DNA from 4 places in the Streptomyces sp. NBC_01515 genome. Region 3 is predicted to be linked to each of the others. Evidence: riboswitches for the same ligand, from Rfam matches in the RefSeq annotation. Region 3 holds a riboswitch; each other region holds the start of a gene.
What was found. Region 3 has a riboswitch for S-adenosylmethionine ahead of OG407_RS02745 (ABC transporter substrate-binding protein). Riboswitches for the same ligand answer to the same signal wherever they lie in the genome.

Region 1 (7,470 bases), 2.8 Mb from region 3:
GGGTCACCGGCGACAAGCGCGAGCACCACATCCTGGACCGCCCGCGCAACGTCCCGACCCGTACGGCCTTCGGTGCCGCGTGGATCTCGTGGTACTTCGTCCTGCTCGTCGGTGGCGGCAACGACATCTGGGCCACGCACTTCCACCTGTCGATCAACTCGATCACCTGGGCGGTGCGTGTCGGCTTCTTCGTGGTGCCGGTGCTCGTGTTCATCGCCACCAAGCGGGTCTGCCTCGGCCTCCAGCGCCGCGACCGGGACAAGGTGCTGCACGGCCGCGAGTCGGGCGTCATCAAGCGCCTGCCGCACGGTGAGTTCGTCGAGATCCACGAGCCGCTCAGCCAGGACGCGCTGCACACGCTCACCGCGCACGAGCAGTACGAGCCGGCCGCGATCGGTGCGACCGTCGACGACAACGGCGTCGAGCGCAAGGTGAAGGGCTCCCAGAAGCTGCGCGCCAAGCTGAGCGAGGCGTACTACGGCGAGGAGTCCCAGATCCCCAAGCCCACCGTCGAGGAGTACAAGGAGATCACGAGCGGCCACGGCCACCACTGATCGCTGAGGCGTCGCCACGCCACAGTCGAAGGGCCCCGTCCGAACACCGGACGGGGCCCTTCGCCGTGCCCCGCGCTGGATAGGGTGGGGCACGTCTTGTGAAGCAGGTTTCTACGACACTCAGGAGCGGCCGTATGAGCGCTGTGACCCCCGCTGGAGGCGACACCGCGGCGGCCCGTTCCTGGCCCGAGGTACTGAACGGGCTGCTGTACGGCCAGGACCAGGACGCCGACGCGACTTTCTGGGCGATGGACCAGATCATGCGCGGCGAGGCGACGGACGCGCAGATCGCCGGGTTCGTGGTGGCGTTGCGGGCCAAGGGAGAGACCGTCGAGGAGATCACGGGTCTCGTGCGCGCGATGTACGAGCACGCGAACGTGATCGAGGTGTCGGGGAAGACGGTGGACATCGTCGGCACCGGTGGCGACGGCGCGAAGACGGTGAACATCTCCACGATGTCCTCGATCGTGATCGCCGGCACGGGCGCGAAAGTCGTCAAGCACGGCAACCGGGCCGCGTCCTCCGCGTCCGGCGCCTCCGACGTCCTGGAGCGACTCGGCGTCAACCTGGAGCTGACCCCGCGACGGGTGGCCGAGGTCGCCGAGGAGGCCGGGATCACCTTCTGCTTCGCGGTCAAGTTCCACCCCGCCCTGCGTCATGCGGGCGCCGCGCGCGGCCAGTTGGGCATCCGCACGGTGTTCAACGCGCTGGGCCCGCTGACCAACCCCGCCAAGGTGCGGGCGCAGGCGGTCGGGGTCGCGGACCCGCGGATGGCGCCCATCATCGCGGGCGTCTTCGCCGAGCGAGGGAACTCCTCCCTGGTGTTCCGCGGCGACGACGGCCTCGACGAGCTGACGACCACGTCCACCTCCCGGGTGTGGATCGTCCGCGACGGCAAGGTCACCGAGGAGTCCTTCGACCCGCGGGACGTCGGCCTCGAACTGGTCCCCGTGGAAGCCCTGCGCGGTGCCGACCCCGAGTACAACGCGGACGTGGCTCGCCGTCTCCTGGACGGCGAGACGGGCGCCGTACGGGACGCGGTACTCCTGAACTCGGCGGCGGCCCTGGTGGCGCTGGAGGCCGCTGACGGGCCGCTGGCGGACCGGATCCGGGCCGGGATGGCGAAGGCGGCCGAGTCGATCGACTCGGGCGCGGCCAAGCGGACGCTGGAGCGCTGGGCTGCCGCCAGCAACGCATAGCGGTACGGCGGTCGTCGTCCCGCGATCCGGACACGGGTTGCGGGACGACGATCACCTCGCGTAAGTTTTCTGACCAGGTCATGAGTGACAGTCATGAGGCCCCGGCCGACTGTCCGGCAACCCTCCGTCCGTGGCGGGGTGCCCCGGGTGAAGACCAGGCCGTAGGCAGCGAGGTCTGCGGCAAGCGCGGGCCCCTCGAAAGACACCAGGGGTCCTGGTCATCGAGGGAGCTCTCTGTGAGCAAGCGAATGCGATAGGGCGCGAAGCCCCCACTCCGCACATCCCCTTTCACCCTTTCCTGCGCTGGAGCCATGCCCGCTCGCGCAGTGAATTCGCCTGCCTCTTACGGGAGTTCGCCATGTCTGTCTCCACCGTTGCCGCCGCTCAGACCGTTTGTGCCCCGCTGCCCGTTCTCGGTCGGGATGTCACCGTCCCGCTCGTCACGGGCGGCGAAGTCACCTACGCGGCGCTCGACTACGCGGCCAGCGCCCCCGCCCTCCAGCGCGTCTGGGACGACGTGGCGGCCTACGCCCCGTACTACGGCAGCGTGCACCGCGGCGCCGGCTACCTCTCACAGCTCTCCACCGACCTGTTCGAGAACGCCCGCACGACGGTCGAGGAGTTCCTGGACTGCCGCCCCGACGACCAGCTGATCTTCACCCGCTCCACCACGGACTCCCTGAACCTCCTCGCCGCCGCCCTCCCGGCCGACTGCCAGGTCTTCGTCTTCGAGACCGAGCACCACGCGTCCCTGCTCCCCTGGAGGGACGCCCGGGTCACCTACCTCAACGCCCCGCGCACCCCGGCCCAGGCCGTCGAGACCCTGGATCGGGCCCTCGCCGCCCGCGACCCCCAGGGCCCGGCCCTGGTCTGCGTCACCGGCGCCTCGAACGTCACCGGCGAGCTGTGGCCGGTCCGGGAGCTGGCGGCGGCGGCGCACGCCCACGGCGCCCGCATCGTCCTGGACGCCGCCCAACTCGCCCCGCACCACCCGGTGTCCGTCCAGGACCTCGACGTCGACTGGATCGCCTTCTCCGGCCACAAGCTCTACGCGCCCTTCGGCTCGGGCGTCCTGGCAGGCCGTGCGGACTGGCTCCAGGCGGCCGACCCCTACCTCGCGGGCGGCGGGGCCAGCCGCAAGGTCGCCCGGCGCGAGGACGGGGGAGTGGACGTGGAGTGGCACGACAGCGCGGCCCGCCACGAGGCCGGCTCCCCGAACGTCATCGGCGCCTACTCCATCGCCTCGGCCTGCAAGGCGCTGACGGAGGCGGGCTTCGACACCCTGGTCGCCCGCGAGCAGCACCTGATCGAGAAGGTGCGGGCGGGCCTGGCCGAGGTCCCGGAGGTCAAGGTGCTGTCGTTGTTCGGCGACGACGCCCCCCGCGTGGGCGTGATCTCCTTCGTGGTCGACGGCTGGAACAGCTCCCACTTCGCCGCCGCCCTCTCCGCCGAGTACGGCATCGGAGTCCGCGACGGGCTCTTCTGCGCCCACCCCCTGGTCCGCACCCTCCTCGGCACCGCCCCCCAGACCCAGGGCGAATGCGGCGCCCCCGAAGCGGCCCCGGGTGAAAAGTCCCTCAACGCGATCCGCGTCAGCTTCGGCGCGGGCACCCCGGACGAGCACGTCGACCGCTTCGTAGGCGCAGTCCGTGAACTGGTGACCAAGGGCGCCAAGTGGACCTACCACACGGAGAACGGCCGCTGCGTCCCGGCGGTGTGATGTGGCGGTTGACGTAAACGGGGTGCGATGCAACGCGCCTCAAGGGCAACCCCACTAGGGGCGCGGGGAACTGCGCGACCAGCCACGACGCACGGTCAGCCGCAAATGATCCGCGCCCCCACCCCACTAGGCGCCCAACCTCACGAGTCCAACCCGATGGCGAACGCGGCCTCAAGGTCATGCTGCGAGTACGTCCGGAACGCCACGTGCGTATCCGTCCCCTCGACCCCGGGGATCTTGCTGATCCGCCCAGGAATCACCTCGGCCAGATCCTCGTGCTGCCGCACCCGAACCATCGCGATCAAGTCATACGTACCGGTGACGGAAAAGACCTCGCTCACAGATTCGAGCGCGGCGATCGACTCGGCGATCTCCGGAATCCGGTCCACGCTGGTCTTGATGAGGACGATCGCGGTGATCACGGCTGGTTCTCTCCCTCGGGGACCGTTACTGGGGCGGGCCCAACTCTAGTCGCCCGCCCGTCTCCCACCACCGCCCTTCCAAGGCCGCCCTTCGGGCCCTTCTTTTTCCTGAATCTCACCCACGCGTAGCCGAACCCCAGCGTGAAGCCCACCAGGTGGGCGAGGTACGCCACCCCCGGCCCCTGCGCCGCCTGCCCCGCCGCCAGCCACTGCAGGGCCGCCCAGAACGGCAGGACGACCCACGCGGGGAAGCGCAGCGGCAGGAAGAAGAGGAAGGGGAGGAGGCTCGTCACGCGGGCCCGGGGGAACAAGTACAGGAACGCCCCGAGGACCGCCGAGATCGCCCCGGACGCGCCGACCAGCGACTGCTCGGAGGAGGCGTTGGCCACCGCGTAGCCCAGCAGCGCCAGGTAGCCGCAGACCACGTAGAACAGGGTGAACTCGACCCGGCCAAGCCGTTCCTCGGTCATCGCTCCGAAGACGTAGAGGAAGAGCATGTTGCCGAGGAGATGGATCCAGCTGCCGTGGATGAAGAGGGCCGTGACGGGGGTCAGGGCCTCTCGGGCGGGGCTGCCGAACAGGTCGGCCGGGACCACGCCCCAGTGGCGGAAGTACGCCCGCTGTGCGGCGAGCAGCGCGTCCCCGGTGCCGTAGGACGGGACGAAGCCCGAGGCCGGGCCGAGGACGAAGATCAGGCAGCACAGGCCGATCAGGGTGTACGTCATGGGCGCCGAGGTGCCGCGGAACGTCCTGACGAGGGCCGAGCCCCAGTTGCTGATCATGGCTACAGAGCATGACGTAACGGGACGCAACGGGACAGGGTGAATCGCCGCTGTGGACGGCCGAGCGGCGAGTACCCGCCAGGCCGTAGGGTTACGAGCCACACTCGCCGGGGAAACCGGCGATCACGGAAACTGGAACGAGAAGGAAGCGGACAGCCACGATGACGGTTCCCCTGCCGACTGCCTCCACGCGGTGGCGCTGCACCCTCTGCGGCAACCTCACGCGCTTCGACGTGACGCGTTCGTCGAAGGTCGTGGAGTACCTCCACCTGGACCTGGCGGGTGAGCCGAAGGTGGAGGAGCGCGAGGTGGTCAGTGAGACCATCGAGTCGGTGCGCTGCCGCTGGTGCAATGCCGTGGACCAGGTGGAACTCGTGGACAGGCCGGGCGCCGGCTCCTGAGAGGGAGAGGCCCCGCACAGACATTGGGGTGTGAGGATGGTGGAGAACTCAGGCGGGGGGCCGGGCGACGGCGCCGCCGAGGTGCTCGACCGTCCGCTGCCCGACGGCGTGCGGAGACGAGTCGTACAGATCGTGTCGGACAGTTTCGGTGGGCTCACTGTCGCCGAACTGCCCGCGCAGCTACGACAGTACGCCCGCTTCGCCCCCAACCGGCGCGCCAAGTTCGCGGGCAACGCCATGGCCGCCGCGCTGGAGACCGATCCGCTGTTCCGGCAGCGCATCGGGGAGAAGCTGAGAGAGGCCCAGTCGGAGCTGGCCGGCGCGCTCGACTCCGGCTCGCCGCCCCCGGCCGCGGATCCGCTCGACGTGGCGGCCGCGGCCTATGTTCTGCGCCCCACCGGCTGGGTGAAGCTCGTGACCGCCGCCGGCGAGGAGGCGCTGCGTGCCGACGCCGAGCGCGCCGACGAGGAGAGCCGGGCCGAACTGGAGCGGCTGCGCGAGGAGTTGGCGCAGGCGCGGGACGCGACCCGGGCCGACACCGAGCGGCTGCGCACCGAGCTGGACGCGGCGAAGAAGGAAGCGGACTCGCTGCACCGCAAGCTGCGCGCCGCCCACAGCGACGTCAAGCGCGGCGAGGCCGCCCTGCGCAAGCTGCGGGCCGAGACGGACACCGCGCGCGCCGAGAGCCAGGTCCAGGTGTCCGCCGCCGAGAGCGAGAGCCGCCGCCTCAAGGCCCGGCTCGGCGAGGCGGAGGCGGCCCTGGAGGCCACCCGCAAGGCCGCCCGCGAGGGCCGCAGCGTCGAGGACATGCGGGTACGGCTGCTGCTCGACACCGTGCTGGACGCGGCCCAAGGGCTGCGCCGCGAGCTGGCGTTGCCGCCGGTCTCCGTACGGCCCGCCGAGACCGTCGACGCGGTCGAACCGGGACGGATGACCCCGAAGGACATCGCGGCACGGGCGTTGTCGGACAACGACCCGGCGATCCTTGACCAGTTGCTCGCGCTGCCGCAGGCCCACCTGGTCGTCGACGGCTACAACGTCACCAAGACCGGCTATCCCCAAATGCCCCTGGAGAAGCAGCGGTTGAGGCTGCTGGGGCAGCTCTCGCAGCTCGCCGCGCAGACCGGCGCCGAGGTCACCTGTGTCTTCGACGGGGCCGAGCTGGCCGCGCCCGTGCTGCTCGCGCCGCCGCGCGGGGTGCGGGTGCTGTTCTCCAAACCGGGCGTCACCGCAGACGAGTTGATCCGCCAGCTGGTGCGCGCCGAGCCGCCCGGTCGGCCGGTGATCGTCGCGTCGACCGACCGCGAGGTGGCCGACGGCATCGCGAAGGCGGGCGCCCGGCCCGTCGCTTCTGCGGTACTCCTCAAGCGACTGTCGTGAAGGTCAACGTACAGGTTTAATGCCGGAATTGACCGAACCGTCACGCAACGTAGCGTCAATCGACCATCACTGCATGTTGGTTATGTGCAAAGAATGCTTTGAGTGACGGCATTTTTTCGTGTGAGGATTTGAACTGATCACAGAAACATCACTAGGGTCAGGCCTCGAACCTCCGAACGGGTGATCACTCAATAGAAGGAGCTCGACTCCGTGGCGTCCCATCGTCGACCGAAGCAGCCGAGCCGCACGCGCGTCACTGTGCTGACCACCGCAGCCGCTGCCGCCGTTGTTCTCAGCTCCCAGGCCGCGAACGCCGCGCCGAGCGAGAAGCCCAACAAGGACGAGGTCAAGGCGAAGGTCGACGCTCTCTACGAGCAGGCCGAGCAGGCCACCGAGAAGCTCGACGGGGCCCAGGAGAAGCAGGAGAAGCTCCAGAAGGAGATCTCCACCATCCAGGACAACGTCGCCCGCGGCCAGGAGGAGCTCAACAAGCTCCGGGACGGCCTCGGCACGATGGCGAGCGCCCAGTACCGCACCGGGGGTATCGACCCCTCGATCCAGCTGTTCCTGTCCTCGAACCCGGACGACTACCTCGACAAGGCGTCCACGATGGACCAGTTGAGCAGTCAGCAGGTCGAGGCGCTCACGAAGATCCAGGGCAAGCAGCGCGAACTCGCCCAGGAGCGCGCGGAGGCGAGCAGCAAGCTCAAGGACCTCTCCGCCACCCGCACCGAGCTCAAGAAGAAGAAGGACGAGGTCAAGGCGAAGCTGGCCTCGGCCCAGAAGCTGCTCAACACCCTGACCGCCGCGGAGAAGGCGGCGCTGGACCAGGAGCAGACGCAGGCCGCCAACCGTTCCAGCTCGCGCGTGGACCTCGGCAGCACCGGTTCCGCCTCCGGCCGCGCCGCCTCCGCCTTCGCCGCCGCCCAGTCCGTGATCGGCTCGCCGTACGTCTACGGCGCCTCCGGCCCGTCCTCCTTCGACTGCTCCGGCCTGACCTCCTGGGCCTACG
Region 2 (7,470 bases), 9.0 Mb from region 3:
ACGTCGTACGACGGCGGCACCTTCACCGTGCGGGGCGCGGGTCTCGATCTCAACGCCAACGGCCAAGGAATGACAGGGCAGTTCGTACGGCGGCCCGTCAGTGGTGACTGCGAGGTCGTCGCGCGGATCGTCTCCCGCAGTGGCGCGAGCACCGACCGGGTCGGGCTGCTCATGGCGAAGTCGCTGTCGCCGTTCGACCAGGCCGCCGGAGCGATCGTCACCGGCGGGACGAGTGCTCAGTTCATGCTCCGTAGGACCGTGGCCGGTGCCTCCGCCTTCACCGGCGGAGCCGCTGTCACCCTTCCCGCCCTGCTGCGGCTGAAGCGCGCCGGGACCGTCTTCAGCGCGGCGCTGTCCACCGATGACGGTGTCACCTGGACCCCCCTCGCCGACGGAGAGATCCCCGGCTTCGGTGACGCCCCCTACTACGTCGGGCTGGTGGTCTGCTCGCGCAGCCAACTGGTCCGCTGCACCACCGAGTTCGACGAGGTGAGCATCACGCCCACCTGATCCGTCATGGATTGGAGATGCACCGCAATGAGCCGCACGTCCCCCCACGAGCACTTCCGCAGAACAGAGTTGAGCCGCCGCGGTCTTCTGAAGACCGCCGGTGGGCTCACCGCAGCCGTCGCCCTCGGCGGCGCCACGGTGGCCCCGACCGCGCACGCGGCCCCGGCCACGTTCACCCACCCCGGCATGCTGCACAACGCCGGAGACATCAACCGGGCGAAGGTCAAGGCCGCGGCGGGCACCGACCCCTGGCTGTCCGGCTGGAACAGGCTGACCGCCAACTCGCACTCGCAGTCGACCTGGACCCCCAACCCCCAGGCGACGATCATCCGAGGCGGCACCGGCGAGAACTACGGCACGCTGTACAACGACATCGCCGCCGCCTACCAGAACGCCCTGCGCTGGCGGGTCGGCGGCACCGAGGCGAACGCCGCGTGCGCAGCGAAGATCCTCAACGCCTGGTCGTCGAAGCTGACCACGGTCACCGGCAACGCCGACCGGTTCCTCGCCGCCGGCATCTACGGCTGGGAGTTCGCCAACGCGGCCGAACTCATGCGGGACTACGACGCGTTCGACCTCGCCGCGTTCCAGCAGATGATGGTCGACGTCTTCTACCCGATCAACAACAGCTTCCTGACCGTCCACAACGGCGCGTGCATCACCAACTACTGGGCCAACTGGGACCTGTGCACCATGGCCTCGATCATGGCCATCGGCATCCTCTGCGACGACGGCGCCAAGTACGACCAGGCCGTCACGTACTTCAAGTCCGGTGCGGGCAACGGCTCCATCGCGCACGCGGTGCCGTTCCTCTACACCGACCCGGACGGCTACGCGCTGGGCCAGTGGCAGGAGTCCGGCCGCGACCAGGGCCACACCATGATGGGCATGGGCCAGCTGGGCGCGATCTGCGAGATGGCCTGGAACCAGGGCGACGACCTGTACTCGTACGACAGCCGACGGTTCATGAAGGCCGCCCAGTACGTCGCGAAGTACAACCTCGGCAGCGACGTGCCCTACACCACCTACAGCTGGGGGACCGGCCAGACCTGTTCCTACAGCGAGCAGACCGTCATCGCCTCCGGCTCCCGGGGCCAGGTCCGCCCGGTGTGGGCGATGCTCCACTACCACTACAACCGGCGCCTGTACCTCGACGACAAGTACATCTCCGCGATGGCCTACTCGGTCGCTCCCGAGGGCGGAGGGGGTGACTACGGCTCCACCAGCGGCGGCTACGACCAGCTCGGCTTCGGCACCCTGATGTACGCGAAGTAGCGGCCAGGCGCGTCCACGGGTTGGGCATCGGTGACCGACCCGTGGACGCCCTCTTGACCCCGGGCGACGGCGGATCGACACTCCAGTAGGGAATCCTAGTGAACAGGTAGGGAAACAATGGGGCGCCTTGAGCCGGTCACCACCAGCCGCGTGGACCGTTCGCCTCTTCTGACCTCCCGCCGTCACATCGACCTGCTGCGGGTCTGCAGCGCGCTGAACCCCCCGCGCTGAGCCCCCGTCCTCCGCTCGACGACGCTTCCGCCGCGCGTACGTCCACGCGCCCGTACCCGGGGAGTCCCATGTCCAGCACGCCTCTCGCCGCCATCCCCGCACCCCGTTCCGCCCCCGTGTTCCGGGGCCGGATCGGACGCGACGCGCGCAGCGGGCACTACGCCGTGCCGCGCCGCTACCGCCTCCATCTGTCCACCGCCTGCGCCGACGGCCTGCGCATCGCCGTCACCCACAGCCTGCTCGGCCTCGACGAGAGCTGTCCGGCCGTGTTCCTGTCCGCCGTGCCCGACTGTCCGGGTGGTGGACACTCCGCGCTGCGCCCGCTCTACGAGGCGAGCGCGCACCGCTACTCCGGACCGGCCGCCGCGCCCGTGCTCAGCGACGACTGGTCCGGCCGGATCGTCAGCACCCACGCCCCCGACATCATGCGCGACCTCGCCCGGCACTTCGGCGCGGGCGGACCCCAGTTGTACCCGTGCGGTGCCGAGTCGGAGATCGAGGCCGTCGAGCGGCTGTGCGCCGAAGGCATCGAGGACGCCGCGCAGCGCGCCGGCGCGGCCGGTGTCGAACAGGAGGAGCGCGACGCGGCGGTCGCCCGGCTGCTGGAGACCCTGGGTTCGCTGGACCGCTGGCTGGACGGCCGCGAGCACATGATCCGTGACGAACTCACCGCCGCCGACGTCGAGTTGTGGGTGTCACTGGTCCAACTCGACACCGTGCACCGCAACCACCTGGACGCCGCCGCCGTACAGCGGATCGCCGACCACCCCCACCTGTGGGCCTATGCCCGCCGTCTGGCCGCCCACCCGGCCTTCGGCACCCACCTCGACCTCGACGGCATCGCCCGCCGCCACCACGCCCACTGCCGGGGCCTGGAGGCCGCCGGCGCGGCTGTCCAGATCCTGGACTGGGAGGCCCACGCGGCGGACGAAACGGGAGCTTGCCGCAGCTGAGCGCGTTCTGTGACGTCCAGTTGATGGACGGCCATTGACATACGTTCGGACAATTGTCTTAACTTGCGACCTAGAACGGTCATGAGCGTCAGCGACAAGCCCTGGCTTGCTGACCGGCAACCCTCGCACGCGGTGGGGTGCCCCAGGTGACGACCGGACCGGATGACGTTTTCGGTAAGCGCGAGGCCCCCAGGGCCACAACAGTGATGGGTGACGGACATGTACGCAGCTCTCCGGACGGCGCCGCGCCGCCCCGCGGGCTGCGTACTGCCGTGTGTGAACCCTCTCGTCGCGGACCGTGCCGTCGATCTGCTGCGCGTCAACAGCGCACTGTGTACCGCGTGTACCGCCCCGGGCTTCGCCCGCTGTCGAGGCTGACGACTTCTCCCAGCCCTCGCGTTCCGCGTTCCTGACGAACACCGCCCGTGCGGTGTGCCGTTGTCCGCCCAGCCCCCGGTCCTGTGTGTTCCTCACCTCGTGCGACGCGTCAGCCTCGCCCGGGTGTCGCGACCCGGGGTGTCCGACTTCCGCCGGAGCCCTCCATGACTGAACCCCCGGGCACCACCGTGTCCCTGGCCGCCGCGCCGTCCGCCGACGCACCGTCAAAACCCCTGACAGCACAGCGAGTTCAGCCGCTGCGCCGGCCCGGCCGGTGGATCGTCACCCTGGTCGTGCTGGTGCTGGTCGCCCAGTTCATCCACGGACTGGTCACCAACTCCTTCTACCAGTGGGACCGCTTCGGCTACTGGTTCCTGCGCCCGACGATCCTCGACGGACTCGTCATCACCCTCGAAGTAGCCGCGCTGAGCGCCGTGTTGGGCCTTCTCGGGGGCATCCTGCTCGCCCTGGCCCGGCTCTCGAGGAGCCCGGTACTGCGCGCGGCGAGCTGGACCTATGTATGGGCCCTGCGCTCGATCCCGCTCATCGTGGTGCTGATCTTCCTCTACAACTTCAGCGCCCTGTACCAGACCCTCAGCATCGGCGTCCCCTTCGGCCCCGCCTTCTTCTCCTTCGACGAGTCGAAGCTCGCCACCGACATGGCCGTCGCCGTCGTCGGCCTCAGCCTCAACGAGGCGGCCTACGCGGCGGAAGTGGTCCGCGGCGGCATCCTCTCCGTCGACCAGGGCCAGCACGAGGCGGCCTCCGCCCTCGGCCTCCCCAAGGGCTACCAGTTCAGGAAGATCGTCTTCCCACAGGCGCTGCGCTCCATCACCCCGAACTACGTCAACCAGCTGATCGGCCTGATCAAGAGCACCTCCCTGGTCTTCTACGTCTCGCTGCTCGACCTGTTCGGCTCCGCGCAGACGATGGGCTCCACCTACCCCGGCGACATCGTGCCGCTGCTCCTGGTCGTCACCGTCTGGTACCTGATCCTCACCAGCGTCGTGTCCGTCATCCAGTTCTACGTCGAGCGGCACTACGCCCGGGGCGCCACCCGCTCCCTGCCGCCGACCCCGATCCAGAAACTCCGCACCGGTGTCACCGACCTGCGGGCCCGCATCCGCAGGGAGGCCGCCGTATGACCACCAACACCGTCGAACCGCTGGCGGACATCACACCCGCCGCCGTAGAGGTGCACGACGTCCACAAGTGGTACGGCGCCCACCGGGTGCTGGACGGCGTCGACCTGACCGTGCGGCCCGGCGAGGTCACCGTGATCCTCGGCCCGTCCGGCTCCGGCAAGTCCACGCTGCTACGGGTCATCAACCACCTGGAGAAGCCCGAGATCGGCTACGTCAGCGTCAACGGCGAGCTGATCGGAGTGCGGCAACAGGGCGGCAGGCTCAAGGAGTTGAGCGAGCGGGCCATCCTCGCGCAGCGCGGCCGGATCGGGTTCGTCTTCCAGAACTTCAACCTCTTCCCGCACCTGACCGTCCTCGACAACGTCGCCGCCGCCCCGGTCGCCACCGGCCGGCTCGGCAAGCCCGAAGCCCTCGAACTGGCTAGGGAGTTGCTCGGCCGCGTCGGGCTCGCCGAGAAGACCGGCGCCTACCCCAGGCAGCTCTCCGGCGGCCAGCAGCAGCGCGTGGCCATCGCACGCGCCCTCGCCCTGCGCCCCGGCGTCATCCTCTTCGACGAACCGACCTCCGCCCTCGACCCCGAACTCGTCGGCGAAGTCCTCGCCGTCATCAAGGACTTGGCGACCAGCGGTACCACCCTCGTCATCGTCACCCACGAGATCGGCTTCGCCCGCGAGGTCGCCGACCGGGTCGTCTTCATCGACGGCGGGAAGATCGTCGAGCAGGGCCCGCCCCACGAGGTCCTCGACAAGCCACAGCACGAACGGACCAGGGACTTCCTCAGCAAGGTCCTCTGAGCCCCACCCGCACGTCCCCCTTCAGAACCCCCGCACTTCCACCTTCAGCAGCCCTCAACACCGAGCCTAGGAACAGCCATGTCTACGCCCAGCCTTCGCAGCAGACTCACTCGCGGACTCACCGCGGGAACCGTCCTCGCCTCCCTCGCCGGCGGTCTCGCGGCCTGCGGCGGCGACAGCGACGCGGCCACCACGTCCGGCAGCGCCGCCTCCGGCACTGTCACCGTGGGGGCTCTCTCCAACGGCGCCGCCAAGGAGACGACACTCAAGGTCGCCGAAGTGAAGTCGATCAGCGCCGAGTTGCCCAAGTCCGTGGCGAAGAGCGGCACGTTGGAGATCGGCGTCGGCTTCCTGCCCGCGGGCTCCCCGCCGCTCGGCTACGTCGGTTCGGACCAGAAGACCCTCACCGGTTCGGAGACCGACATCGCCCGCCTGGTCGCCGCCGTCCTCGGCCTCAAGCCCGAGCTGAAGAACTCCACTTGGGAGAACCTCTTCATCGGCCTGGACAGCGGCAAGGTCGACGTCGCCTTCTCCAACGTCACCGACACCGAGGAGCGCAAGGCGAAGTACGAGTTCGCCTCCTACCGCGAGGACAACCTCGGCTTCGCGGTGAAGGCGAGCAACACCTGGAACTTCGGCGGCAGTTACGAGAACCTCGCCGGCAAGACCGTCGCCGTGGGCGCGGGCACCAACCAGGAGCGGATCCTCCTGGAGTGGAAGAAGAAGCTGGCCGCCGAAGGCAAGAAGGCGCTCACCGTCAAGTACTTCCAGGACAACAACAGCACCTACCTCGCGCTGGCCTCCGGGAAGATCGACGCCTACCTCGCCCCGAACCCCTCGGTCGCCTACCAGGTCTCCTCGACCAAGGGCACGGCGAAGGCCGTCCGCAACGCGGGCACGTACTCCGGCGCCGGATCCTCCCTCCAGGGCCTGATCGCGGCCACCGCGAAGAAGAACAGCGGCCTCGCCAAGCCGCTCGCGGACGCCATCAACTACCTGATCAAGAACGGCCAGTACGCCAAGTGGCTGGCCGCCTGGAACCTCTCCAACGAGGCCGTCGCCAAGTCCGAGGTCAACCCGCCCGGACTGCCGCTCAGCGACTCCTGACCCACCCTCTCGGCCAGGGGACCCCGCCACGTCACGGCGGGGTCCCCACCCGCGCGACCAGTACTGGAGCCGTCACCCGATGTCTTCCACCGCCAGTATCGAAACCACCACGTCCACGTCCCACGTCCTGGACAACCCGGCCTGGGCCGCGCTCACCGGCCCGCACGCCCACTTCGCCGAGCGCGTCGGCCGCGCCGCCCGCTACCCCGTCGACGTGGCCGGCTTCAACGCCATCACCGACAACGACGACCCGCGCGCCTGGGCCGACCTGGCCACCCTCGTCGGCCCCGGCGGCACCGCCGCGGTGCGCGGGGTGAGCGAGACCCCGGACGGCTGGGAGATCGTCCGTTCCGGACAGGGTGTCCAACTCGTGGACACCGGGCTGCGGGCCGAGCCCGACCCCGAGGCCGTACGCCTCGGCCCCGACGACGTACCCGAGATCCTCGACCTGGTCGCCCGCACCGAACCCGGCCCCTACCTGCCCCGCACCGTCGAACTGGGCACTTATCTCGGCATCCGGCACGAGGGACGCCTGATCGCGCTGGCCGGCGAACGCCTCCACCCGCCCGGCTGGACCGAGATCAGCGCCGTGTGCACCGACCCCGACCACCGCGGCCGGGGCCTGGCCACCCGCCTGGTCCGCGCGGTCGCCGCCGGCGTCAAGGAACGCGGCGAGCACCCCTTCCTGCACGCCGCGGCCACCAACACCGGCGCGATCCGGCTGTACGAGTCGATCGGCTTCACGCTGCGCGCCCGCACGGTCTTCTCGCTCGTCCGGCGCACCGGTCCGATTGCCGCCGCCGATCCGGAAGAAACGGCATAGCCGTGCCGTTGCCCCTTATGAAGCCGGATTCCATGGAGGTGGAGCACATGTGTGGCGCGTCCATCGTCCATGTGCGTCTCACCACGCGGCCCCACATCGACCTGCTGCGCACGGCCGGCGCGCTCTGTTGCTCCTGACCCGTTGCCCCAGCCGCTGTATCCGTCACTGAACGGTCGGCGATCTCGTACGGATCTCCAGGAAGGCACCACCGTGTCCCCAACCAGCTCCACCCCCCTGCATCTCGCCGTCGCCCT
Region 3 (7,470 bases):
CCTCGACATCCCTCAACGCCCTTACTCCCGACCGACTTTGGACTACCCCATGCTCACCTCATCTCCGGTCAGGGCGTCCGGCCCGCGCCGTCTGCTGACCGCCGTGGCCGCCACCGCGATGGCGCTGACCCTGGCCGCCTGCGGCTCCTCTTCTTCTGCCTCCACCTCGTCCGGCGGTACGACGGCGACCCGGACGGTCGCCACCGCCCACGGCAAGGTGTCCGTGCCCGCGCACCCGCTGCGAATCGTCTCGGTGCACTCCTGGGCCACCGAGTCGCTGTTCGACCTCGGCCTCAAGCCCGTCGGCGTGGAGAACGGCGGCGAGACCTATGTGCCGCCGCGCTACCTCAAGCGCTGGAAGGCCACGCCCAAGGTGACGACCGGTGCGGACATCGACTACGAGGAGATCGCCAAGCTCAGGCCAGACCTGATCGTCGGCGTTGACGTCCCCTATCTGTCCAAGGCCTACAGGAAGCTGTCCGCCATCGCGCCGACCACCTTCGCGCCCTTCAAGGACACCGCCACCTGGTCCGCATACCCGGACGCGACAGCGCAGTTCGTGAACCGCACGTCCCAACTGGCCGCGCTGAAGCGGAAGTACGACGACAGGATCGCGGCGGTACGCATGACCTACGGCACGGAACTGGCCGACGCCCGCTGGGACGTCATCCAGGGCGGCTTCGACAACGGCAACTACTGGATCTACGGCGCCGAATCACCGGTCGGAGCGATCCTGACCGAACTCGGCGTACGGTTCGCGTCGGCGACCGCCTCCGTCGCCAAGGGCGACACCAAGTCCGTGTCCTATGAGCGGGCGGACCTGCTCAAGGACGCCGACTACGTCGTCTACTACACGAACAACGACGGTTCCCCCGCCAACAACATCCAGAAGCTGTTCGCCCTCCAGGCATTCAAGAACCTCCCGGTGACCAAGTCCCATCACCTGGTGGGTACTTCGGACTTCCTGCCAGGCTCCTACTCGGACGCCATCGGCGTGATCGACAGCCTGGAGAAGGCCCTGCACACGTAGCCGAGAGCGGACCGAACACCGGGGGCGGCCCGTTCCAGTACGTGAAAGGTCGCCCCCGTACTACGATTTGACCACCATGAAGCGCTTCATCCTCACCGGCGCCCCCGGCGCGGGCAAGACGTCGATCCTCCGTCATCTGCAAGAACGCGGGTTCGACGTCGTCGACGAGGCGGCGACCGCGTTCATCACGCGCAGGCAGGCCGAAGGAGACGCCGAACCCCGGACCCGGGCGGACTTCGTCGAACAGGTCGTCGCACTGCAGCACCGACGACAGACGCGATCCGCGACGCGAGCCGTGTCCACGCAGATCTACGACAGGTCTCCGATCTGCACGCACGCCCTCGCCGGCTACCTGGGACGTCCCGTCCCGGAGGCGCTCTCCGCCGAGATCGACCGGATCACCCGCGAACAGATCTACGAGCGGCAGGTCTTCTTCATCCGCCCCATCGGATTCTGCGAGCCCACCGCCGCACGCCGGATCAGTTTCGAGGAGTCGCTGGAGTTCGAGCGGATCCACGAACAGAGTTATCGGCTGTTCGGCTATGACCTGGTGGAAGTGCCGGCCGGTGACGTCGCGGATCGGGCGGCACTGATTGCGACGACCATGGCACGGCTTCTGCGGCGACCGACAACTCCTGGAGAACAGGCGGTAGTTGGGTGATGATCTCCGGCGGGTGATGGTCCGCGCCGAGTCGGGGTCCATTGACACGCGGATCGATGCCTCGGAGACTCGATCGCATGACCGAGGTCCTGCTGCTCACCAGGGAGCGCTGCGTAGACCTCGTTCGCGTGTCCAGCGCACTGTGTTGATCCCCAGATCACCGATGTCCTGATCACTGATCCCCTGATCACTGACCGGCGCTGGTCAACCCGCGATCGGAAGCACCATGAGCCTGGAATTCCTCTGGTACATCCCCAACACCGTCGAGCCGGGTCACCGCGGCGACGACACGACGGACGGCTGGGGGTCCATCGAGTACTCCACCGACCTCGCCCGCACCGCGGAGCGACACGGGTGGGGCGGTGCGCTCCTGGGCACCGGGTGGGGGCGGCCCGACACCTTCACCGTCGCCACCGCGCTGGCCGCCCGGACCACCACCTTCAAGCCCTTGATCGCCGTTCGCCCCGGCTACTGGCAGCCGGGCCACTTCGCCGCCGCGGCGGCGACCCTGGACCAGCTCAGCCGCGGCCGGGTCCTGGTCAACATCGTCAGCGGACTCGACAACCTGGCCGCCTACGGCGACACCCACAGCGATCCCGCCCAACGGTACGCGCGCACCCAGGAGTTCATGAGTCTCGTGCGGCGGCTGTGGACCGAGGACGACGTGACGTTCGACGGTGCACACTTCCAAGTGAGCGGTTCCACGGTCGCGCCCCGCCCCTGGACGACGGTCGGCAGAGCGCATCCGACGCTCTACCTCGGCGGCGCGTCCGAGGCCGCCGAGCGGGTGTCGGCGGCGGAGGCGGACGTACAGCTCTTCTGGGGCGAACCCCTCGCCGGGCTCGCCGAACGCATCGACCGGCTCAAGGAGTTGAGCGAGCAGGTCGGCCGTCGGCACGCGCCGCTGGAGTTCGGGCTGCGGATCACCACCGTGGTGCGTGACACCACGGAGGAGGCGTGGCGGGCCGCCGAGGAGCGGGTCGCGCGGATGGCGGCCGGCCCAGGTGACGAGCTGACCTGGACGGGGAACCGCAAGGCGGCCGTCGGACAGCAGCGGCTCTACGACCTCGCCGCCCGGGGCGAGGTGCTCGACACCTGCCTCTACACCACGCCGGGCAGGTTCGGCGGCGGGGGAGCGGCGACGACCTGGCTGGTCGGCTCCGCCGCCGACGTCGCCACCGCGCTGGACGACTACCGCAAGCTCGGCATCACCCACTTCGTCCTCTCCGACACCCCCTACAAACAGGAGATCATCCGCGTCGGCGAGCAACTCCTGCCCCGGCTGCGCTGATTCGGCATGCCGTCGAACACCGTCCTCATCGTCGTCGGCGGACTTCCCGGCACCGGGAAGACCACACTGTCCCGACGCCTGGCCGCACGCATCGGCGCGGTGCACCTGCGCGTCGACACCATCGAGCAGGCACTCGTCCGCTCCGGCCTGGCGCGGCACCCTGTCGGGCCGGCCGGCTACGTCGTCGGGTACGCCCTGGCCGAGGAACACCTCCGGCAGGGGCTCACCGTGATCGCTGAGTCCGTCAATCCGCTGGCCGTCACCCGCGACAGCTGGCGCGACGCGGGGACCCGGGCGGGCGTTCCGGTCGTAGAGGTGGAAGTGATCTGCTCGGATCCGGCCGAGCATCGGCACCGGGTGGCGTCCCGGGCGGTCGACCTTCCCGATCTGCCGCTTCCGGACTGGGAGGAGGTGCGTCGGCGGGACTACGAACCCTGGAACCGTGAACACATCACCCTCGACACCGCCGGGGACGGACCGCGGGAATCGCTCAACTCCCTTCTCCACCAGCTCGATCGGCTCCAGCACCTCCCGCGGCGGTGAGCACTTTCCGCTCGCACCGGTGCGGGGCCCGGGGACGTCTTGACGCCGGGAGAACAGTCGATCTACGGTGAGCGCGAGCTACGAGTTCCGGTGATCAAGCCCTGGCTGGCCGGACGGCAACCCTCGACGCAGTGGGGTGCCCCAGATGGCGGCTCGGCGGATGTTCCTGTTCTGCAAGTGCGCTCCCACCGGCCCCAGTTGCCGGCGACACCCCTAGGAGGACGACGTGGCGACCAGCCTCGTGCTGTGCTCCCGGCGTCATGTGGATCTGCTGCTGGTCTCCAGCTGTCTCTGTCACAGCTGACCCGCACCACACCCGTCACCCGCACCACACCCGTCACTCTCACCCTTCACGCGAACGCGCGCGTCGGCATGTCCTGCCTGCCGCCGCCCCTTCGCGCACCCACCCATGCGGAGACAGAGACCAGCCATGGCACAGCAGCCCAGCACCGTCAGACCGTTCCGATCCCTCGGCGCCGTATCCCTCGGCACGGCGTTCCTGGTCGCCCTCACCGGCTGCACGAGCAGCAAGACCGCCACTGCTTCCGGCGGTTCGACGATCACCGTCGGCACCACGGACCAGGTGACCAGCCTCGACCCGGCGGGCGCCTGGGACGCCGGTTCCGGCACCATCGAGAGCGAGGTCTACGCCACCCTCCTCAGCGTGAAGAACGGCGCCACGGAGGTCTCCCCGGACCTGGCCGCCGGCATCGAGCTGACGGGGCCCAAGGAGTACACGGTGACGCTGCGGAAGGGCTTGAAGTTCGCGAACGGTCATCAACTCACCTCCTCCGATGTGAAGTTCAGCTTCGACCGCACCCTGAAGATCGCCGACGAGAACGGCCCCTCCTCACTCCTGTACAACCTCGCCTCCGTCGCCGCCCCCGCACCGACCACGGTCGTCTTCACCCTCAAGTCCGCCAACGACACGCTGTTTCCTCAGGTGTTGTCCACCGCGGCCGGCTACATCGTCGACGAGCAGACCTTCCCCGCGGACAAGATCCTCGACGACAAGGCCATCGTCGCGGCCAAGCCGTGGAACGGGCCGTACGGCGTCACGAGCTACGACAAGAACTCCCTGGTCTCCTTCGCCGAAAACGGCTCCTACGGCGGCCAGTTGGGCACCCCGAAGACCAAGAACGTCCAGCTCAAGTACTACACCGACGCCAGCAACCTGAAGCTCGACGTCCAGCAGGGCACCGTCGACGCCGTGTACCGCACGCTCACCACCGCCGACCTCGACGACCTGGCGAAGAAGAAGGACATCAAGGTCCACACCGGTTCCGGCAACGGCATCCGCTACATCGTCTTCGACTTCCAGACCCAGCCCTACGGCACCAGGACCAAGAGCGCGGACAAGGCCAAGGCGCTCGCCGTCCGCCAGGCCGTCGCCGACTCCGTCGACCGGGCCCAACTCGCCCAGCAGGTCTACAAGAACAGCTACCAGCCGCTCTACAGCTCGGTGCCCGACGGACTCACCGGCGCCACCGACTCCTTCAAGTCGCTCTACGGCGACAAGAAGGGCGGCCCGGACAAGGCGGCTGCCGCCGCACGGCTGAAGGCGGCGAAGGTGACCACCCCGGTCACCCTCAACCTGCAGTACAACAGCGACCATTACGGCTCCTCCTCGGCCGACGAGTACGCGCTCGTCAAGACCCAGCTGGAAGCCACCGGCCTGTTCAAGGTGAACCTGCAGTCCACCGAATGGACCCAGTACGGCAAGGACCGCATCAAGCACCTCTACCCGCTCTACCAACTCGGCTGGTACGCCGACTACTTGGACGCCGACAACTACCTCTCGCCCTTCTACTCGGCCAACAGCTGGGTCGCCAACGACTACGACGACCCGGCCGTACGCGAGCTGATCAAGAAGGAGGAGACGGAGACCGACGCGGGGAAGCGGACCGAACTCCTCAAGCAGGCGCAGGACAAGGCCGCCGCGCAGGTGCCGTTGCTGCCCCTGCTCCAGGGGTCCACGGCGATCGTCACCCGTACCGATGTCAGCGGTGTGCCGGACGCGTTGACCAGCGCGTACACCTTCCGCTGGGCAGGACTCGCGAAGAAGTGAGCGCCCTGACCCAGGAGACGACCCCCGGCGCCGTCGGCAGCCCCGCCGACGGCGCCGCCGGGTACGGACTCGCCCGCTACCTGCTGGTCCGCTTCCTCCTCATCATCCCGACCGTGTTCATCCTGGTCAGCCTGGTCTTCTTCCTGATGCGGGCCACCGGCGACCCGATCAGCGCCGCCTTCGGCGACCGGCTCACCCCGGACCAGCTCCACGCGAAACTCCACCAGGCGGGCTACGACCGGCCGTTGCTCACCCAGTACCTGGACTACCTGAAGTCCCTGGCGACCGGCGACTTCGGCCGCACCGTCACCGACAACGAACCGGTCACCCACGTCCTGGGCACCTACGGCGCCGCCACCGTCGAACTCGCCTTCTACGCCCTCCTCGTGGCCCTCGCCGTAGGCGTGCCCCTGGGCATGGTCGCGGCCTCGTACCGGGACCGCGCGCCCGACGCGGCACTGCGCCTGTTCGCCGTCCTCACCTACGCCACCCCCGTGTTCTTCGTGGGCCTGCTGCTGAAGCTCGTGTTCGCGATCCGGCTCGGCTGGCTGCCCGCGTCCGGCCGGGCGAGCACCGACGTCCAGCTCTTCCTGCAGAACCAGACCAGCACCACCGGCTTCTACCTCGTCGACGCCCTCCGCAGCGGCGACGGGGCGGCCGTAGCCGATGTGTTGAAGCACGCCGTACTGCCGGGCGTGGCACTGGGCCTGCTCGTCGCCGGCATCCTGCTGCGGCTGGTCCGCACGAACCTGATCGGCACCCTCGGCGCCGACTACGTCGAGGCCGCCCGCTCCCGGGGCGTCGCGCCGTTCCGCCTGGTCACCCGGCACGCCACCCGGCCCGCCCTGATCCCCGTCGTCACCGTCCTGGGACTCCAGGTCGCCGGACTGCTCGGCGGGGCGGTGCTGACGGAGACCACCTTCGAGTGGAAGGGCCTCGGCTACGAACTCGCGCACTATCTGACGGTGCGTGACTTCCCGGCGGTGCAAGGGATCGTGGCGCTGTTCGCCGTCGTCGTGGCGCTCACGAACTTCCTCGTCGATGTCGTCGCGGCCCTCATCGATCCCCGAGTGAGGTACTGAGCCGTGTCCCAACTCCTCGTGCGACGGCCCGCGTTGCTGCCGGTCCGCCTTCGCGCCCGGCTGCGCACCGGCGGCAGGGTGCAGCGCGCCATGCTCCTCACCGGTGCCGTACTCACCGTGCTGTTCGTCCTCGCTGCCCTCCTCGGACCGCTGCTCGCCCCGTACGGATACGCCCAACTCCAGCACGGAGGGCGGCTGTTCGGGTCGCAGCAACACCCCTCCGGCGCCCATCCGTTGGGCACCACCATCGCCGGGTACGACGTGCTGTCCCGCACGGTGTGGGGTGCCAGGACCGCGCTGGAGATCATCCTCGCGGCGCTGCTGCTCTCGGTGGTCCCCGGCACCGTGCTGGGGCTGGCCTCCGGCTATCTCGGCGGTCGCCTCGACCGGCTGCTGGTGGGGCTGGCCGACGCGCTCTACGCGTTCCCGCCGCTGCTGCTCGCCATCGTCATGTCGATCGTGATCAGCGGCGGACAGTCCAGCCTCGTCGGCGGCCTCGGCGCGGCGGCCTGCTCGGTCGCCGTCGCGTTCGTGCCGCAGTACTTCCGTGTCGTACGGGCCGAGGTGATCCGGGTGAAGGCGGAACCCTTCGTCGACGCGGCCCGGGTGATCGGCACCGGCGCCTGGCGGATCATGTTCCGGCACGTGCTGCGCAACTCGGTCCGCACCCTCCCGCTCATCTTCACCATCAACGCCTCCGAGGCCATCCTCACCCTCGCCGGGCTCGGCTTCCTCGGCTTCGGCATCGAGCCCAACTCGGCCGCCGAATGGGGTTACGACCTCAACCGCTCGGTG
Region 4 (7,470 bases), 5.7 Mb from region 3:
TCGAAATCGACCCGCTGACCCTCTTCCAGGGTGCGGTAGCCGTCCATCTGAATCGCGCTGTAGTGGACGAAAACATCCGCACCACCGTCGACCGCGATGAAGCCGTACCCCTTCTCCGCGTTGAACCATTTGACGGTGCCCTGAGCCATGCCTAACTCCCCTATTACTGGCCCTTGCACGGACCCGCACTTCGCGGATCCGGGTCAGACCTCACCCCCCACAGGATTGGGGGCGTGCGCCGGAACGCGTCGACCGCGGCCGAATGTATCCGTCCAACTGCCGTCTGCAACAGGTCAATCCGACGAGAATTCCGGGCAGGACCGGTCGGGAATATACGGAGAATTCGTCCGACTTCAGGGCAAGTCGGGCCCGATAAAGGGAACATAAGGCGCAAAATGAATGCACACTTTGGCTACTTCTCATCGCACGCGGAGCGGGTACTCATATGCGTCCGGCATGCGGAGTGGAGCGGGTTCCCCAACTGTACCCCGCTCAACCCTACAGAATTGCCCCCTCCGCTTCTCTCACGGAGGGGGCAATTCGATGAACTCTTGGTAATCGGCGTTACCGAGGGTAATTTCCGGGGACCTCCGGGCCCCCGCTCAGCCGCCGGCGACAGCCGGAATGATCGAGACGCCGACCCCGTCCGGAGTGGCCGTCTCCAGCCCCTGCTCGAACCGCACATCGTCATCATTCACGTACACGTTGACGAACCGCCGCAACTTGCCCTCATCGTCCAGGACGCGAGCGGAGATCCCGGTGTGGTTCTTCTCCAGATCGCTGATGACCTCGGCGAGGGTCGTGCCCTCGGCGGTGACTTCGGCCTGCCCGCCGGTGTACGTGCGCAGGATGGTGGGGATACGGACGGAAACGCTCATGCTCAAGACCTCCGGTCAGGTACGGCTTTTGTCTTTTAGGGGCGCGGGGAACTGCGCGACCAGCCCCCACCGGCCCGCAGACGAACAACGACGCTACGACGCGAGCCCAGCTTCCCTGAACGACTCAAGGCTCGGCCGAATCGTCGCGGTCAGCCCGGTACCGGCAACCGCATCCAGCGTCTTCAGACCATCCCCGGTGTTGAGTACCACCGTGGTCAGCGTGGGATCCAGCAACCCGTTCTCGATCAGCTTCTTCGCCACACCGACGGTCACCCCACCCGCGGTCTCCGCAAAGATCCCCTCGGTCCGCGCCAGCAACTTGATCGCGTCGACGACCTGCTCATCGTTGACGTCCTCCACCGCCCCACCCGTACGCCGGGCGATGTCGAGGACATACGGCCCGTCCGCCGGGTTCCCGATGGCGAGCGACTTGGCGATCGTGTTCGGCTTCTGCGGCCTTACGACGTCATGCCCCGCTTTGTAGGCGACGGAGACCGGCGAACACCCTTCCGCCTGCGCCCCGAAGATCTTGTACGGCTTGTCCTCGACGAGCCCGAGCTTGATCAGCTCCTGCAGCCCCTTGTCGATCTTCGTGAGCTGCGACCCGGAGGCGATGGGAACCACGAGCTGGTCCGGAAGCTGCCAACCGAGCTGCTCGCAGATCTCGTAGGCGAGGGTCTTGGAGCCCTCCGCGTAGTACGGCCGGAGGTTGACGTTGACGAACCCCCAGCCCTCGCCCGCCGGGTCACCGATCAGCTCGGAGCAGAAACGGTTCACGTCGTCGTAGTTGCCCTCGATGCCGACGAGCTCGCCGCCGTAGATCGCGGCCATGACGATCTTGCCCTGCTCCAGGTCGTGCGGGATGAACACGCAGGAACGGAAGCCGGCCCGGGCGGCGGCGGCGCCGACGGCGCCCGCGAGGTTGCCGGTGGAGGAGCAGGAGAGGGTGGTGAAGTCGAAGGCGCGGGCCGCTTCGATGGCCTGCGCCACGACCCGGTCCTTGAAGGAGTGCGTCGGGTTGCCGGAGTCGTCCTTGACGAACAACTTGCCCGCGTCGACGCCCAGTTCGCGGGCGAGGTTGTCGGCCTGGACGAGCTTGGTCCAGCCGGGGTTGATGTTCGGCTTGTCGGCCACGTCGGCGGGGACGGGCAGCAGGGGCGCGTAACGCCAGATGTTCGCGGGGCCCGCTTCGATCTGCTTGCGGAGCTCTTCGGTGTCGTAGGCCGAGAAGTCGTAGGCGATCTCCAGCGGGCCGAAACACTCCTCGCAGGCGAAGAGCGGACCGAGCGGGACGCGGTGGCCGCACTCGCGGCAGGACAGCGCGACGGCGGGGCCGAGATCGACGCTGTTCACGGGGTTCGTGGTGCTTGCAACAGTCTGCGCAGCCATGGAGGCGAGGCCCTTTCCTCATCTTCCTCACGACGCATTTCGCCATGAGACGGATTTGGCACCTTCCCGAGCCGGGAGCCTCGCCACATCAACGTGACAAGACCGGCTGGAGGGTTGCCGGGGCTTCAACGGGCCGTATCCCTCTGCCCCTCTGGATGAGCGGTGTTCAGTTGTGTATGCGGTTGTGTCACTTGCGTGAGCGTTGACGGCCCCCGACATGCGATGGTCATCAGCGTTGTTCAAGACTGTAACCGAAGGCCAGGACAGTTGAGTGAGCCGTCCGAACCGCGAGACGGATCACCTACACAGGGTGATCGCCTCTCGCCGAGAGAACGCAGAGGAGCCGCGCAACGTGCTGAAAGAAGTCGAGCACTGGCTGAGCACCCGCTCCTGGTCCATGACCGACCGGCCGCTCCACAAGATCCTGGCCGCGAAGCACCGCACGGGCCAGTCGGTCTCCGTCGTGCTGCCCGCGCTCAACGAGGAAGCGACGGTCGGCGACATCGTCGCGATCATCCGTCACGACCTCATGCAGCAGGTCCCGCTCGTCGACGAGATCGTCGTCGTCGACTCCGGGTCCACCGACCGCACCTCCGAGGTGGCCGCCGCGGCGGGCGCCCGGGTCGTGCACCGGGACGACATCCTGCCCCGCATCCCCGCCGTGCCCGGCAAGGGCGAGGTGCTGTGGCGCTCGCTGCTGGTCACCAGCGGCGACATCGTCGCCTTCATCGACGCGGACCTGAAGGAGTTCTCCTCCGACTTCGTCACCGGGATCGTGGGCCCGCTGCTCACCGACCCCGGCGTCGACCTCGTCAAGGCGATGTACGACCGCCCGCTCGGCGGCGCGGCCGGCCAGGGCGGACGCGTCACCGAGCTGATGGCCCGCCCGCTGCTGAACATGCACTGGCCGCAGCTGGCCGGTTTCGTGCAGCCGCTCGGCGGCGAGTACGCGGCCCGCCGCTCGCTGCTGGAGCAACTGCCGTTCCCGGTCGGGTACGGCGTCGAGCTGGGCATGCTCGTCGACGCGCTGCACCTGGTGGGGCTGGACGCTCTCGCCCAGGTCGACGTGGGCGTGCGCAAGCACCGCCACCAGGACGGTCAGGCCCTGGGGCGGATGGCCGCGCAGATCTACCGCACGGCTCAGCTGAGGCTGGCCCGAGGGCATCTGATCCGGCCGTCGCTCACCCAGTTCGAGCGGGGTCCGGACGGCTTCGAGCCGCGCACGTACTCCGTGGACACGGAGGAACGGCCGCCGATGGCGGACATCACCGAGTACCAGTCACGCAAGGTCGCATAACCGCACAGTTACAGGCGCTCACGGACGGTCGTATACGGACTCATACAGTCCGCCGACGGCCGTCCGTACGTTTGAGCGTTTCCGGGCCGGGCTAGGTTGTGGCGTATGGCTTCCACGGCTTCTACGGCTTCCACGCCCCCTCGCGGTGCTGCTCAGGTGCTCGTCGCGTCCAACCGCGGCCCGGTCTCGTACGAGGTGGGCGACGACGGTTCGCTGCGCGCCAGGCGGGGTGGCGGCGGGCTGGTGTCCGGGCTGTCGGCGATCGGCCCGGACGCGGGTGCGCTGTGGGTGTGCTCGGCGCTGTCCGACGGCGACCGCGAGGCCGTACGGCGCGGGGTGGGCGAGGACGGCGTACGGATGCTGGACATCCCGGCGGACGTGCACGCCGACGCGTACAACGGCATCGCCAACTCCGTGCTCTGGTTCGTCCACCACATGCTGTACCAGACCCCGCTGGAGCCGGTCTTCGACGCGGAGTTCCGGCGCCAGTGGGCGTCGTACGAGACGTACAACCGGGCGTTCGCGGAGGCGTTGGCCCAGGAGGCGGCGGAGGGTGCCGTCGCGATCGTGCAGGACTACCACCTGTGCCTGGTCCCGGGGATGCTGCGGGAGTTGAGGCCGGACCTGCGCATCGGCCACTTCTCGCACACGCCGTGGGCGCCGGTGGACTACTTCCGGATGCTGCCGGACGACATCCGGGAGCAACTGCTGACGGGCATGCTCGGCGCGGACCGCCTCGGCTTCCTCACCCACCGCTGGGCGGACGCGTTCGCGGCCTGTTGTACGGAGTTCACCGGGGGCGTCGGTGACAGCCTGATCGGTGTCCACGGCCTCGGCGCCGACGCCGACTTCCTGCGCGCCCGCTCGCACGAGCCGGACGTGGAGGAGCGGATCGTGGCCCTCCGCGAGGAGATCGGCGAGGGGCGCAGGACGATCGTCCGTGTCGACCGCACCGAACTGTCCAAGAACATCGTGCGCGGACTCCTGGCGTACCGCCAACTCCTCGACGACCACCCGGAGTTGCTGGAACAGGTCGTCCACGTGGCGTTCGCCTACCCCTCGCGGCAGGACCTCGCCGTCTACCGCGACTACACCGCCGAGGTGCAGCGGGTGGCGGACGAGATCAACTCCCGCTACGGCACGCCCGGTTGGACCCCGGTGGTCCTCCACGTCAAGGACGACTTCGCCCGCTCCCTGGCCGCGTACCGTCTCGCCGACGTCGCCCTGGTGAACCCCATCCGCGACGGCATGAACCTCGTCGCCAAGGAGGTCCCCGTCGTCTCCGACGAGAGCTGCGTCCTGGTCCTCTCCCGGGAGGCGGGCGCCTACGAGGAGTTGGGCGAGGACGCGATCCCGGTCAACCCGTACGACGTGATCGGCACGGCCGCCGCGCTCCACGAGGCGTTGACCATGCCGGCCGGGGAACGAGCCGAGCGCACGAAGAGGTTGGCGGCGGCGGCTACGGCCCTGCCCCCGGCCCAGTGGTTCCTGGAACAGCTGAACGCGCTCAAGGGCTGAGCGCCGGAGCACCCTCTCCGAAGAAATGTGACACTTGCCCCGCCCAGTGTCACATTTCTTCGGAACAGCCCCTGCCCGGTCCCGCTCAGCCCAGTTGGGCCGCGATCGCCGCCAGCAGTCCTACGACCCCCACCGGGCCGTCCACCACCAGGTCCGCCCGGTCCGAGAGTTCCGTGACCTCTGAGCTACCGCTGCACACCAGCAGACCCGGAACGCCGTCGGAGCGGAGCTTCTCCACCGCCGCGAACGCGGGGAGGTCACCCAGGTCGTCGCCGGCGTAGAGGACCGACTCGGCGCCGGTCTCGCGGAGGTAGTCGAGGAGCGCTACGCCCTTGTCCATGCCCGGCGGGCGCAACTCCAGGACCATGCGGCCGGGTTCGACGATCAGGCCGTGGCGGGTGGCGAGGTCGGTGAGGGGGGCGCGGAGGGCCTCGTAGGCCGCCTGGGGGTCGGTCGCCCGGCGGGTGTGGACCGCCAGCGCGCGGCCCTTCTCCTCGATCCACGTGCCCTGCCAGGCGCCGATCCCGTCCAGGAAGCCCGGGAGTTCGGCGCGGACCGCCGCGACCCCGGGGTGCGGGGCGGGGGCGCTGACCGTGCTGCTCACCGCGTCCCAGCGTTCCGTGCCGTAGTGGCCCAGCACGACCAGGTGTTCCAGGCCCGGCACGCCCGCGAAGCCGCCGTTGCGGACCGCCACACCGGCCGGGCGGCCGGTGATCACGGCCACGGACGCCACCTTCGGGGCGAGTGCGGCCAGCGCCGGCACCGCGCCCGGGTGGGCCCGCGCCTGCTCGGGATCCGGCACGATCGGGGCGAGTGTGCCGTCGAAGTCGAGCCCGATCACCGCGGAGGCCGGTTTGGCGAGGATCGCCTCCAGAGCCTCGCGCCCGGCGCGGGTGGCGGGGGTCGGCAGTGCGTGCAGGGGATCGGTGGAGTCCTGAGGGCTGCCCATGTCGACGACCCTATCCGGGCGGGCCCGGGACCCACACCTGCTGCTACCTCTCCGCCCGCCTCGTCTCACGGACCCGTCTCAGCCTGTTCACCGTCACCGGGTCGTGGGCCAGGGCCCGCTCGTCGTCCAGCAGGGCGTTGAGCAGCTGGTAGTAGCGCACGGGGGCCAGGCCCAGCTCCTCGCGGATCGCGCGCTCCTTCACGCCGGGGCCGGGGAAGCCGCGGCGCTCCAGCGCGAGGATGTCCTGTTCCCTCCGGTTCAGCGAGGGAAGCCGCGAGGGCCGGTCCTTGTCCATGCCTGCACCGTAAACCCCGCCACTGACAACGGCCCCGGACGCCGCTCGACCGCTACTTCCCGCTCTCCGCCAGCGACGCCGACGCCTGCAACTGCCCCAGCACCGCGCCCGGACTGCCGTTCGCGGCCACCGCCTGCCCTATCCGCTTCTTGATGTCCGCGCTGACCGTGGCCCAGGAGGTGTTGCCCACCGGGTAGAGCGTGGACAGCGGGAGTTCCTCCAGGAAGGGCCGTAGAGCCTTGTCCTGCCGGGACTCCTGCATCGCCTCGGACGCGGAGTTGGTCACCGGCAGGAGGTCGTACTCGCGGGAGAAGGCGAGGACGTTCTTCTCGCTGTAGACGAAGTCGAGGAAGTCGCCGATCTGCTCGCGGTGGCCGTTCTGCTTGAACGCGGCCATCCAGTCGGCGACGCCCATCGTGGTCTTGGCCTTGCCGTTGCGGCCGGGCATCGCGACCGTGCCGAACTTGACGCCCTTCTTGGCGGCCTGCTGCATGAGGGTGGGGTGCCCGTTGAGCATGCCGACGTCACCGTCGGCGAAGGCGGCGAACGCGTCCGCGCGGTTGAGCTGGGCGGGCGCGACGGGACCGGTCAGGCCCTTGGCGACCAGGTTGTCGCGCAGCCAGCTGAAGGTGGAGACGTTCTGCGTCGAGTCGAGGGTGTACGTGCCGATGTCGTCGGTGTAGCCACCGCCCCCGCCGAGCAGCCACTGCATCGTCTCGGCCTGCGCCTCCTCGGACCCGAGCGGCAGCGCGAACGGGTACTTCACGCCCTTCTCCTTCAACGCCTCCGCGTCGGCGGCCAGTTCGCTCCAGTCCTTCGGCGGGGTGAGCCCGGCCTCGGTGAAGAGGGTCTTGTTGTAGAAGAGGACGCGCGTAGACGCGGCGAACGGCATGCCGTACTGGATGTGGTTCACCTGCCCCGCGTCCAGCAGCGGCTCCAGGAAATCGGCCTCCACGGGGATGGAGAGCAGGTCGGCCGTGGAGTACAGCCTGCCCGCGTCGGCGTAGTCCGCGTACGCGCCGATCTGCGCCATGTCGGGCGCCTTGCCGGCGGCGACCATCTCCTTGACCTTGCGGTCGACGTCGTTCCAGGAGTAGACGCTGACCTCGACCTTGACGTCCGGGTGCTTCGCCTCGTACGCCTT

Region 1: linked by a shared signal. The riboswitch ahead of OG407_RS15735 (aminotransferase class V-fold PLP-dependent enzyme) and the one ahead of OG407_RS02745 (ABC transporter substrate-binding protein) in region 3 are both predicted to bind S-adenosylmethionine.
Region 2: linked by a shared signal. The riboswitch ahead of OG407_RS43145 (amino acid ABC transporter permease) and the one ahead of OG407_RS02745 (ABC transporter substrate-binding protein) in region 3 are both predicted to bind S-adenosylmethionine.
Region 4: linked by a shared signal. The riboswitch ahead of thrC (threonine synthase) and the one ahead of OG407_RS02745 (ABC transporter substrate-binding protein) in region 3 are both predicted to bind S-adenosylmethionine.

Annotation. Positions count from the first base shown of each region.
Region 1 covers NZ_CP109416.1:3,545,928-3,553,397, reverse strand. Annotated here, with positions in the region: gene OG407_RS15745 (cytochrome bc complex cytochrome b subunit) at 1-554, shown strand, start outside; gene trpD (anthranilate phosphoribosyltransferase) at 689-1,753, shown strand; SAM riboswitch class IV at 1,830-1,946, shown strand; gene OG407_RS15735 (aminotransferase class V-fold PLP-dependent enzyme) at 2,112-3,473, shown strand; gene OG407_RS15730 (Lrp/AsnC family transcriptional regulator) at 3,614-3,895, opposite strand; gene OG407_RS15725 (rhomboid family intramembrane serine protease) at 3,892-4,677, opposite strand; gene OG407_RS15720 (hypothetical protein) at 4,839-5,078, shown strand; gene OG407_RS15715 (NYN domain-containing protein) at 5,115-6,458, shown strand; gene OG407_RS15710 (NlpC/P60 family protein) at 6,669-7,470, shown strand, end outside.
Region 2 covers NZ_CP109416.1:9,754,127-9,761,596, forward strand. Annotated here, with positions in the region: gene OG407_RS43125 (alginate lyase family protein) at 1-510, shown strand, start outside; gene OG407_RS43130 (alginate lyase family protein) at 538-1,785, shown strand; gene OG407_RS43135 (putative leader peptide) at 1,903-2,016, shown strand; gene OG407_RS43140 (glutathione S-transferase C-terminal domain-containing protein) at 2,085-2,969, shown strand; SAM riboswitch class IV at 3,047-3,156, shown strand; gene OG407_RS43145 (amino acid ABC transporter permease) at 3,512-4,492, shown strand; gene OG407_RS43150 (amino acid ABC transporter ATP-binding protein) at 4,489-5,286, shown strand; gene OG407_RS43155 (ABC transporter substrate-binding protein) at 5,365-6,393, shown strand; gene OG407_RS43160 (GNAT family N-acetyltransferase) at 6,473-7,216, shown strand; gene OG407_RS43165 (putative leader peptide) at 7,264-7,353, shown strand; gene OG407_RS43170 (LLM class flavin-dependent oxidoreductase) at 7,427-7,470, shown strand, end outside.
Region 3 covers NZ_CP109416.1:712,943-720,412, reverse strand. Annotated here, with positions in the region: gene OG407_RS02765 (ABC transporter substrate-binding protein) at 50-1,030, shown strand; gene OG407_RS02760 (AAA family ATPase) at 1,107-1,691, shown strand; gene OG407_RS02755 (LLM class flavin-dependent oxidoreductase) at 1,918-2,982, shown strand; gene OG407_RS02750 (AAA family ATPase) at 2,989-3,525, shown strand; SAM riboswitch class IV at 3,602-3,711, shown strand; gene OG407_RS02745 (ABC transporter substrate-binding protein) at 3,956-5,593, shown strand; gene OG407_RS02740 (ABC transporter permease) at 5,590-6,675, shown strand; gene OG407_RS02735 (ABC transporter permease) at 6,679-7,470, shown strand, end outside.
Region 4 covers NZ_CP109416.1:6,441,142-6,448,611, reverse strand. Annotated here, with positions in the region: gene OG407_RS29175 (cold-shock protein) at 1-149, opposite strand, end outside; gene OG407_RS29170 (MoaD/ThiS family protein) at 603-878, opposite strand; gene thrC (threonine synthase) at 972-2,267, opposite strand; SAM riboswitch class I at 2,283-2,429, opposite strand; gene OG407_RS29160 (glucosyl-3-phosphoglycerate synthase) at 2,620-3,564, shown strand; gene OG407_RS29155 (trehalose-6-phosphate synthase) at 3,670-5,082, shown strand; gene otsB (trehalose-phosphatase) at 5,168-6,031, opposite strand; gene OG407_RS29145 (DUF3263 domain-containing protein) at 6,075-6,326, opposite strand; gene OG407_RS29140 (extracellular solute-binding protein) at 6,379-7,470, opposite strand, start outside.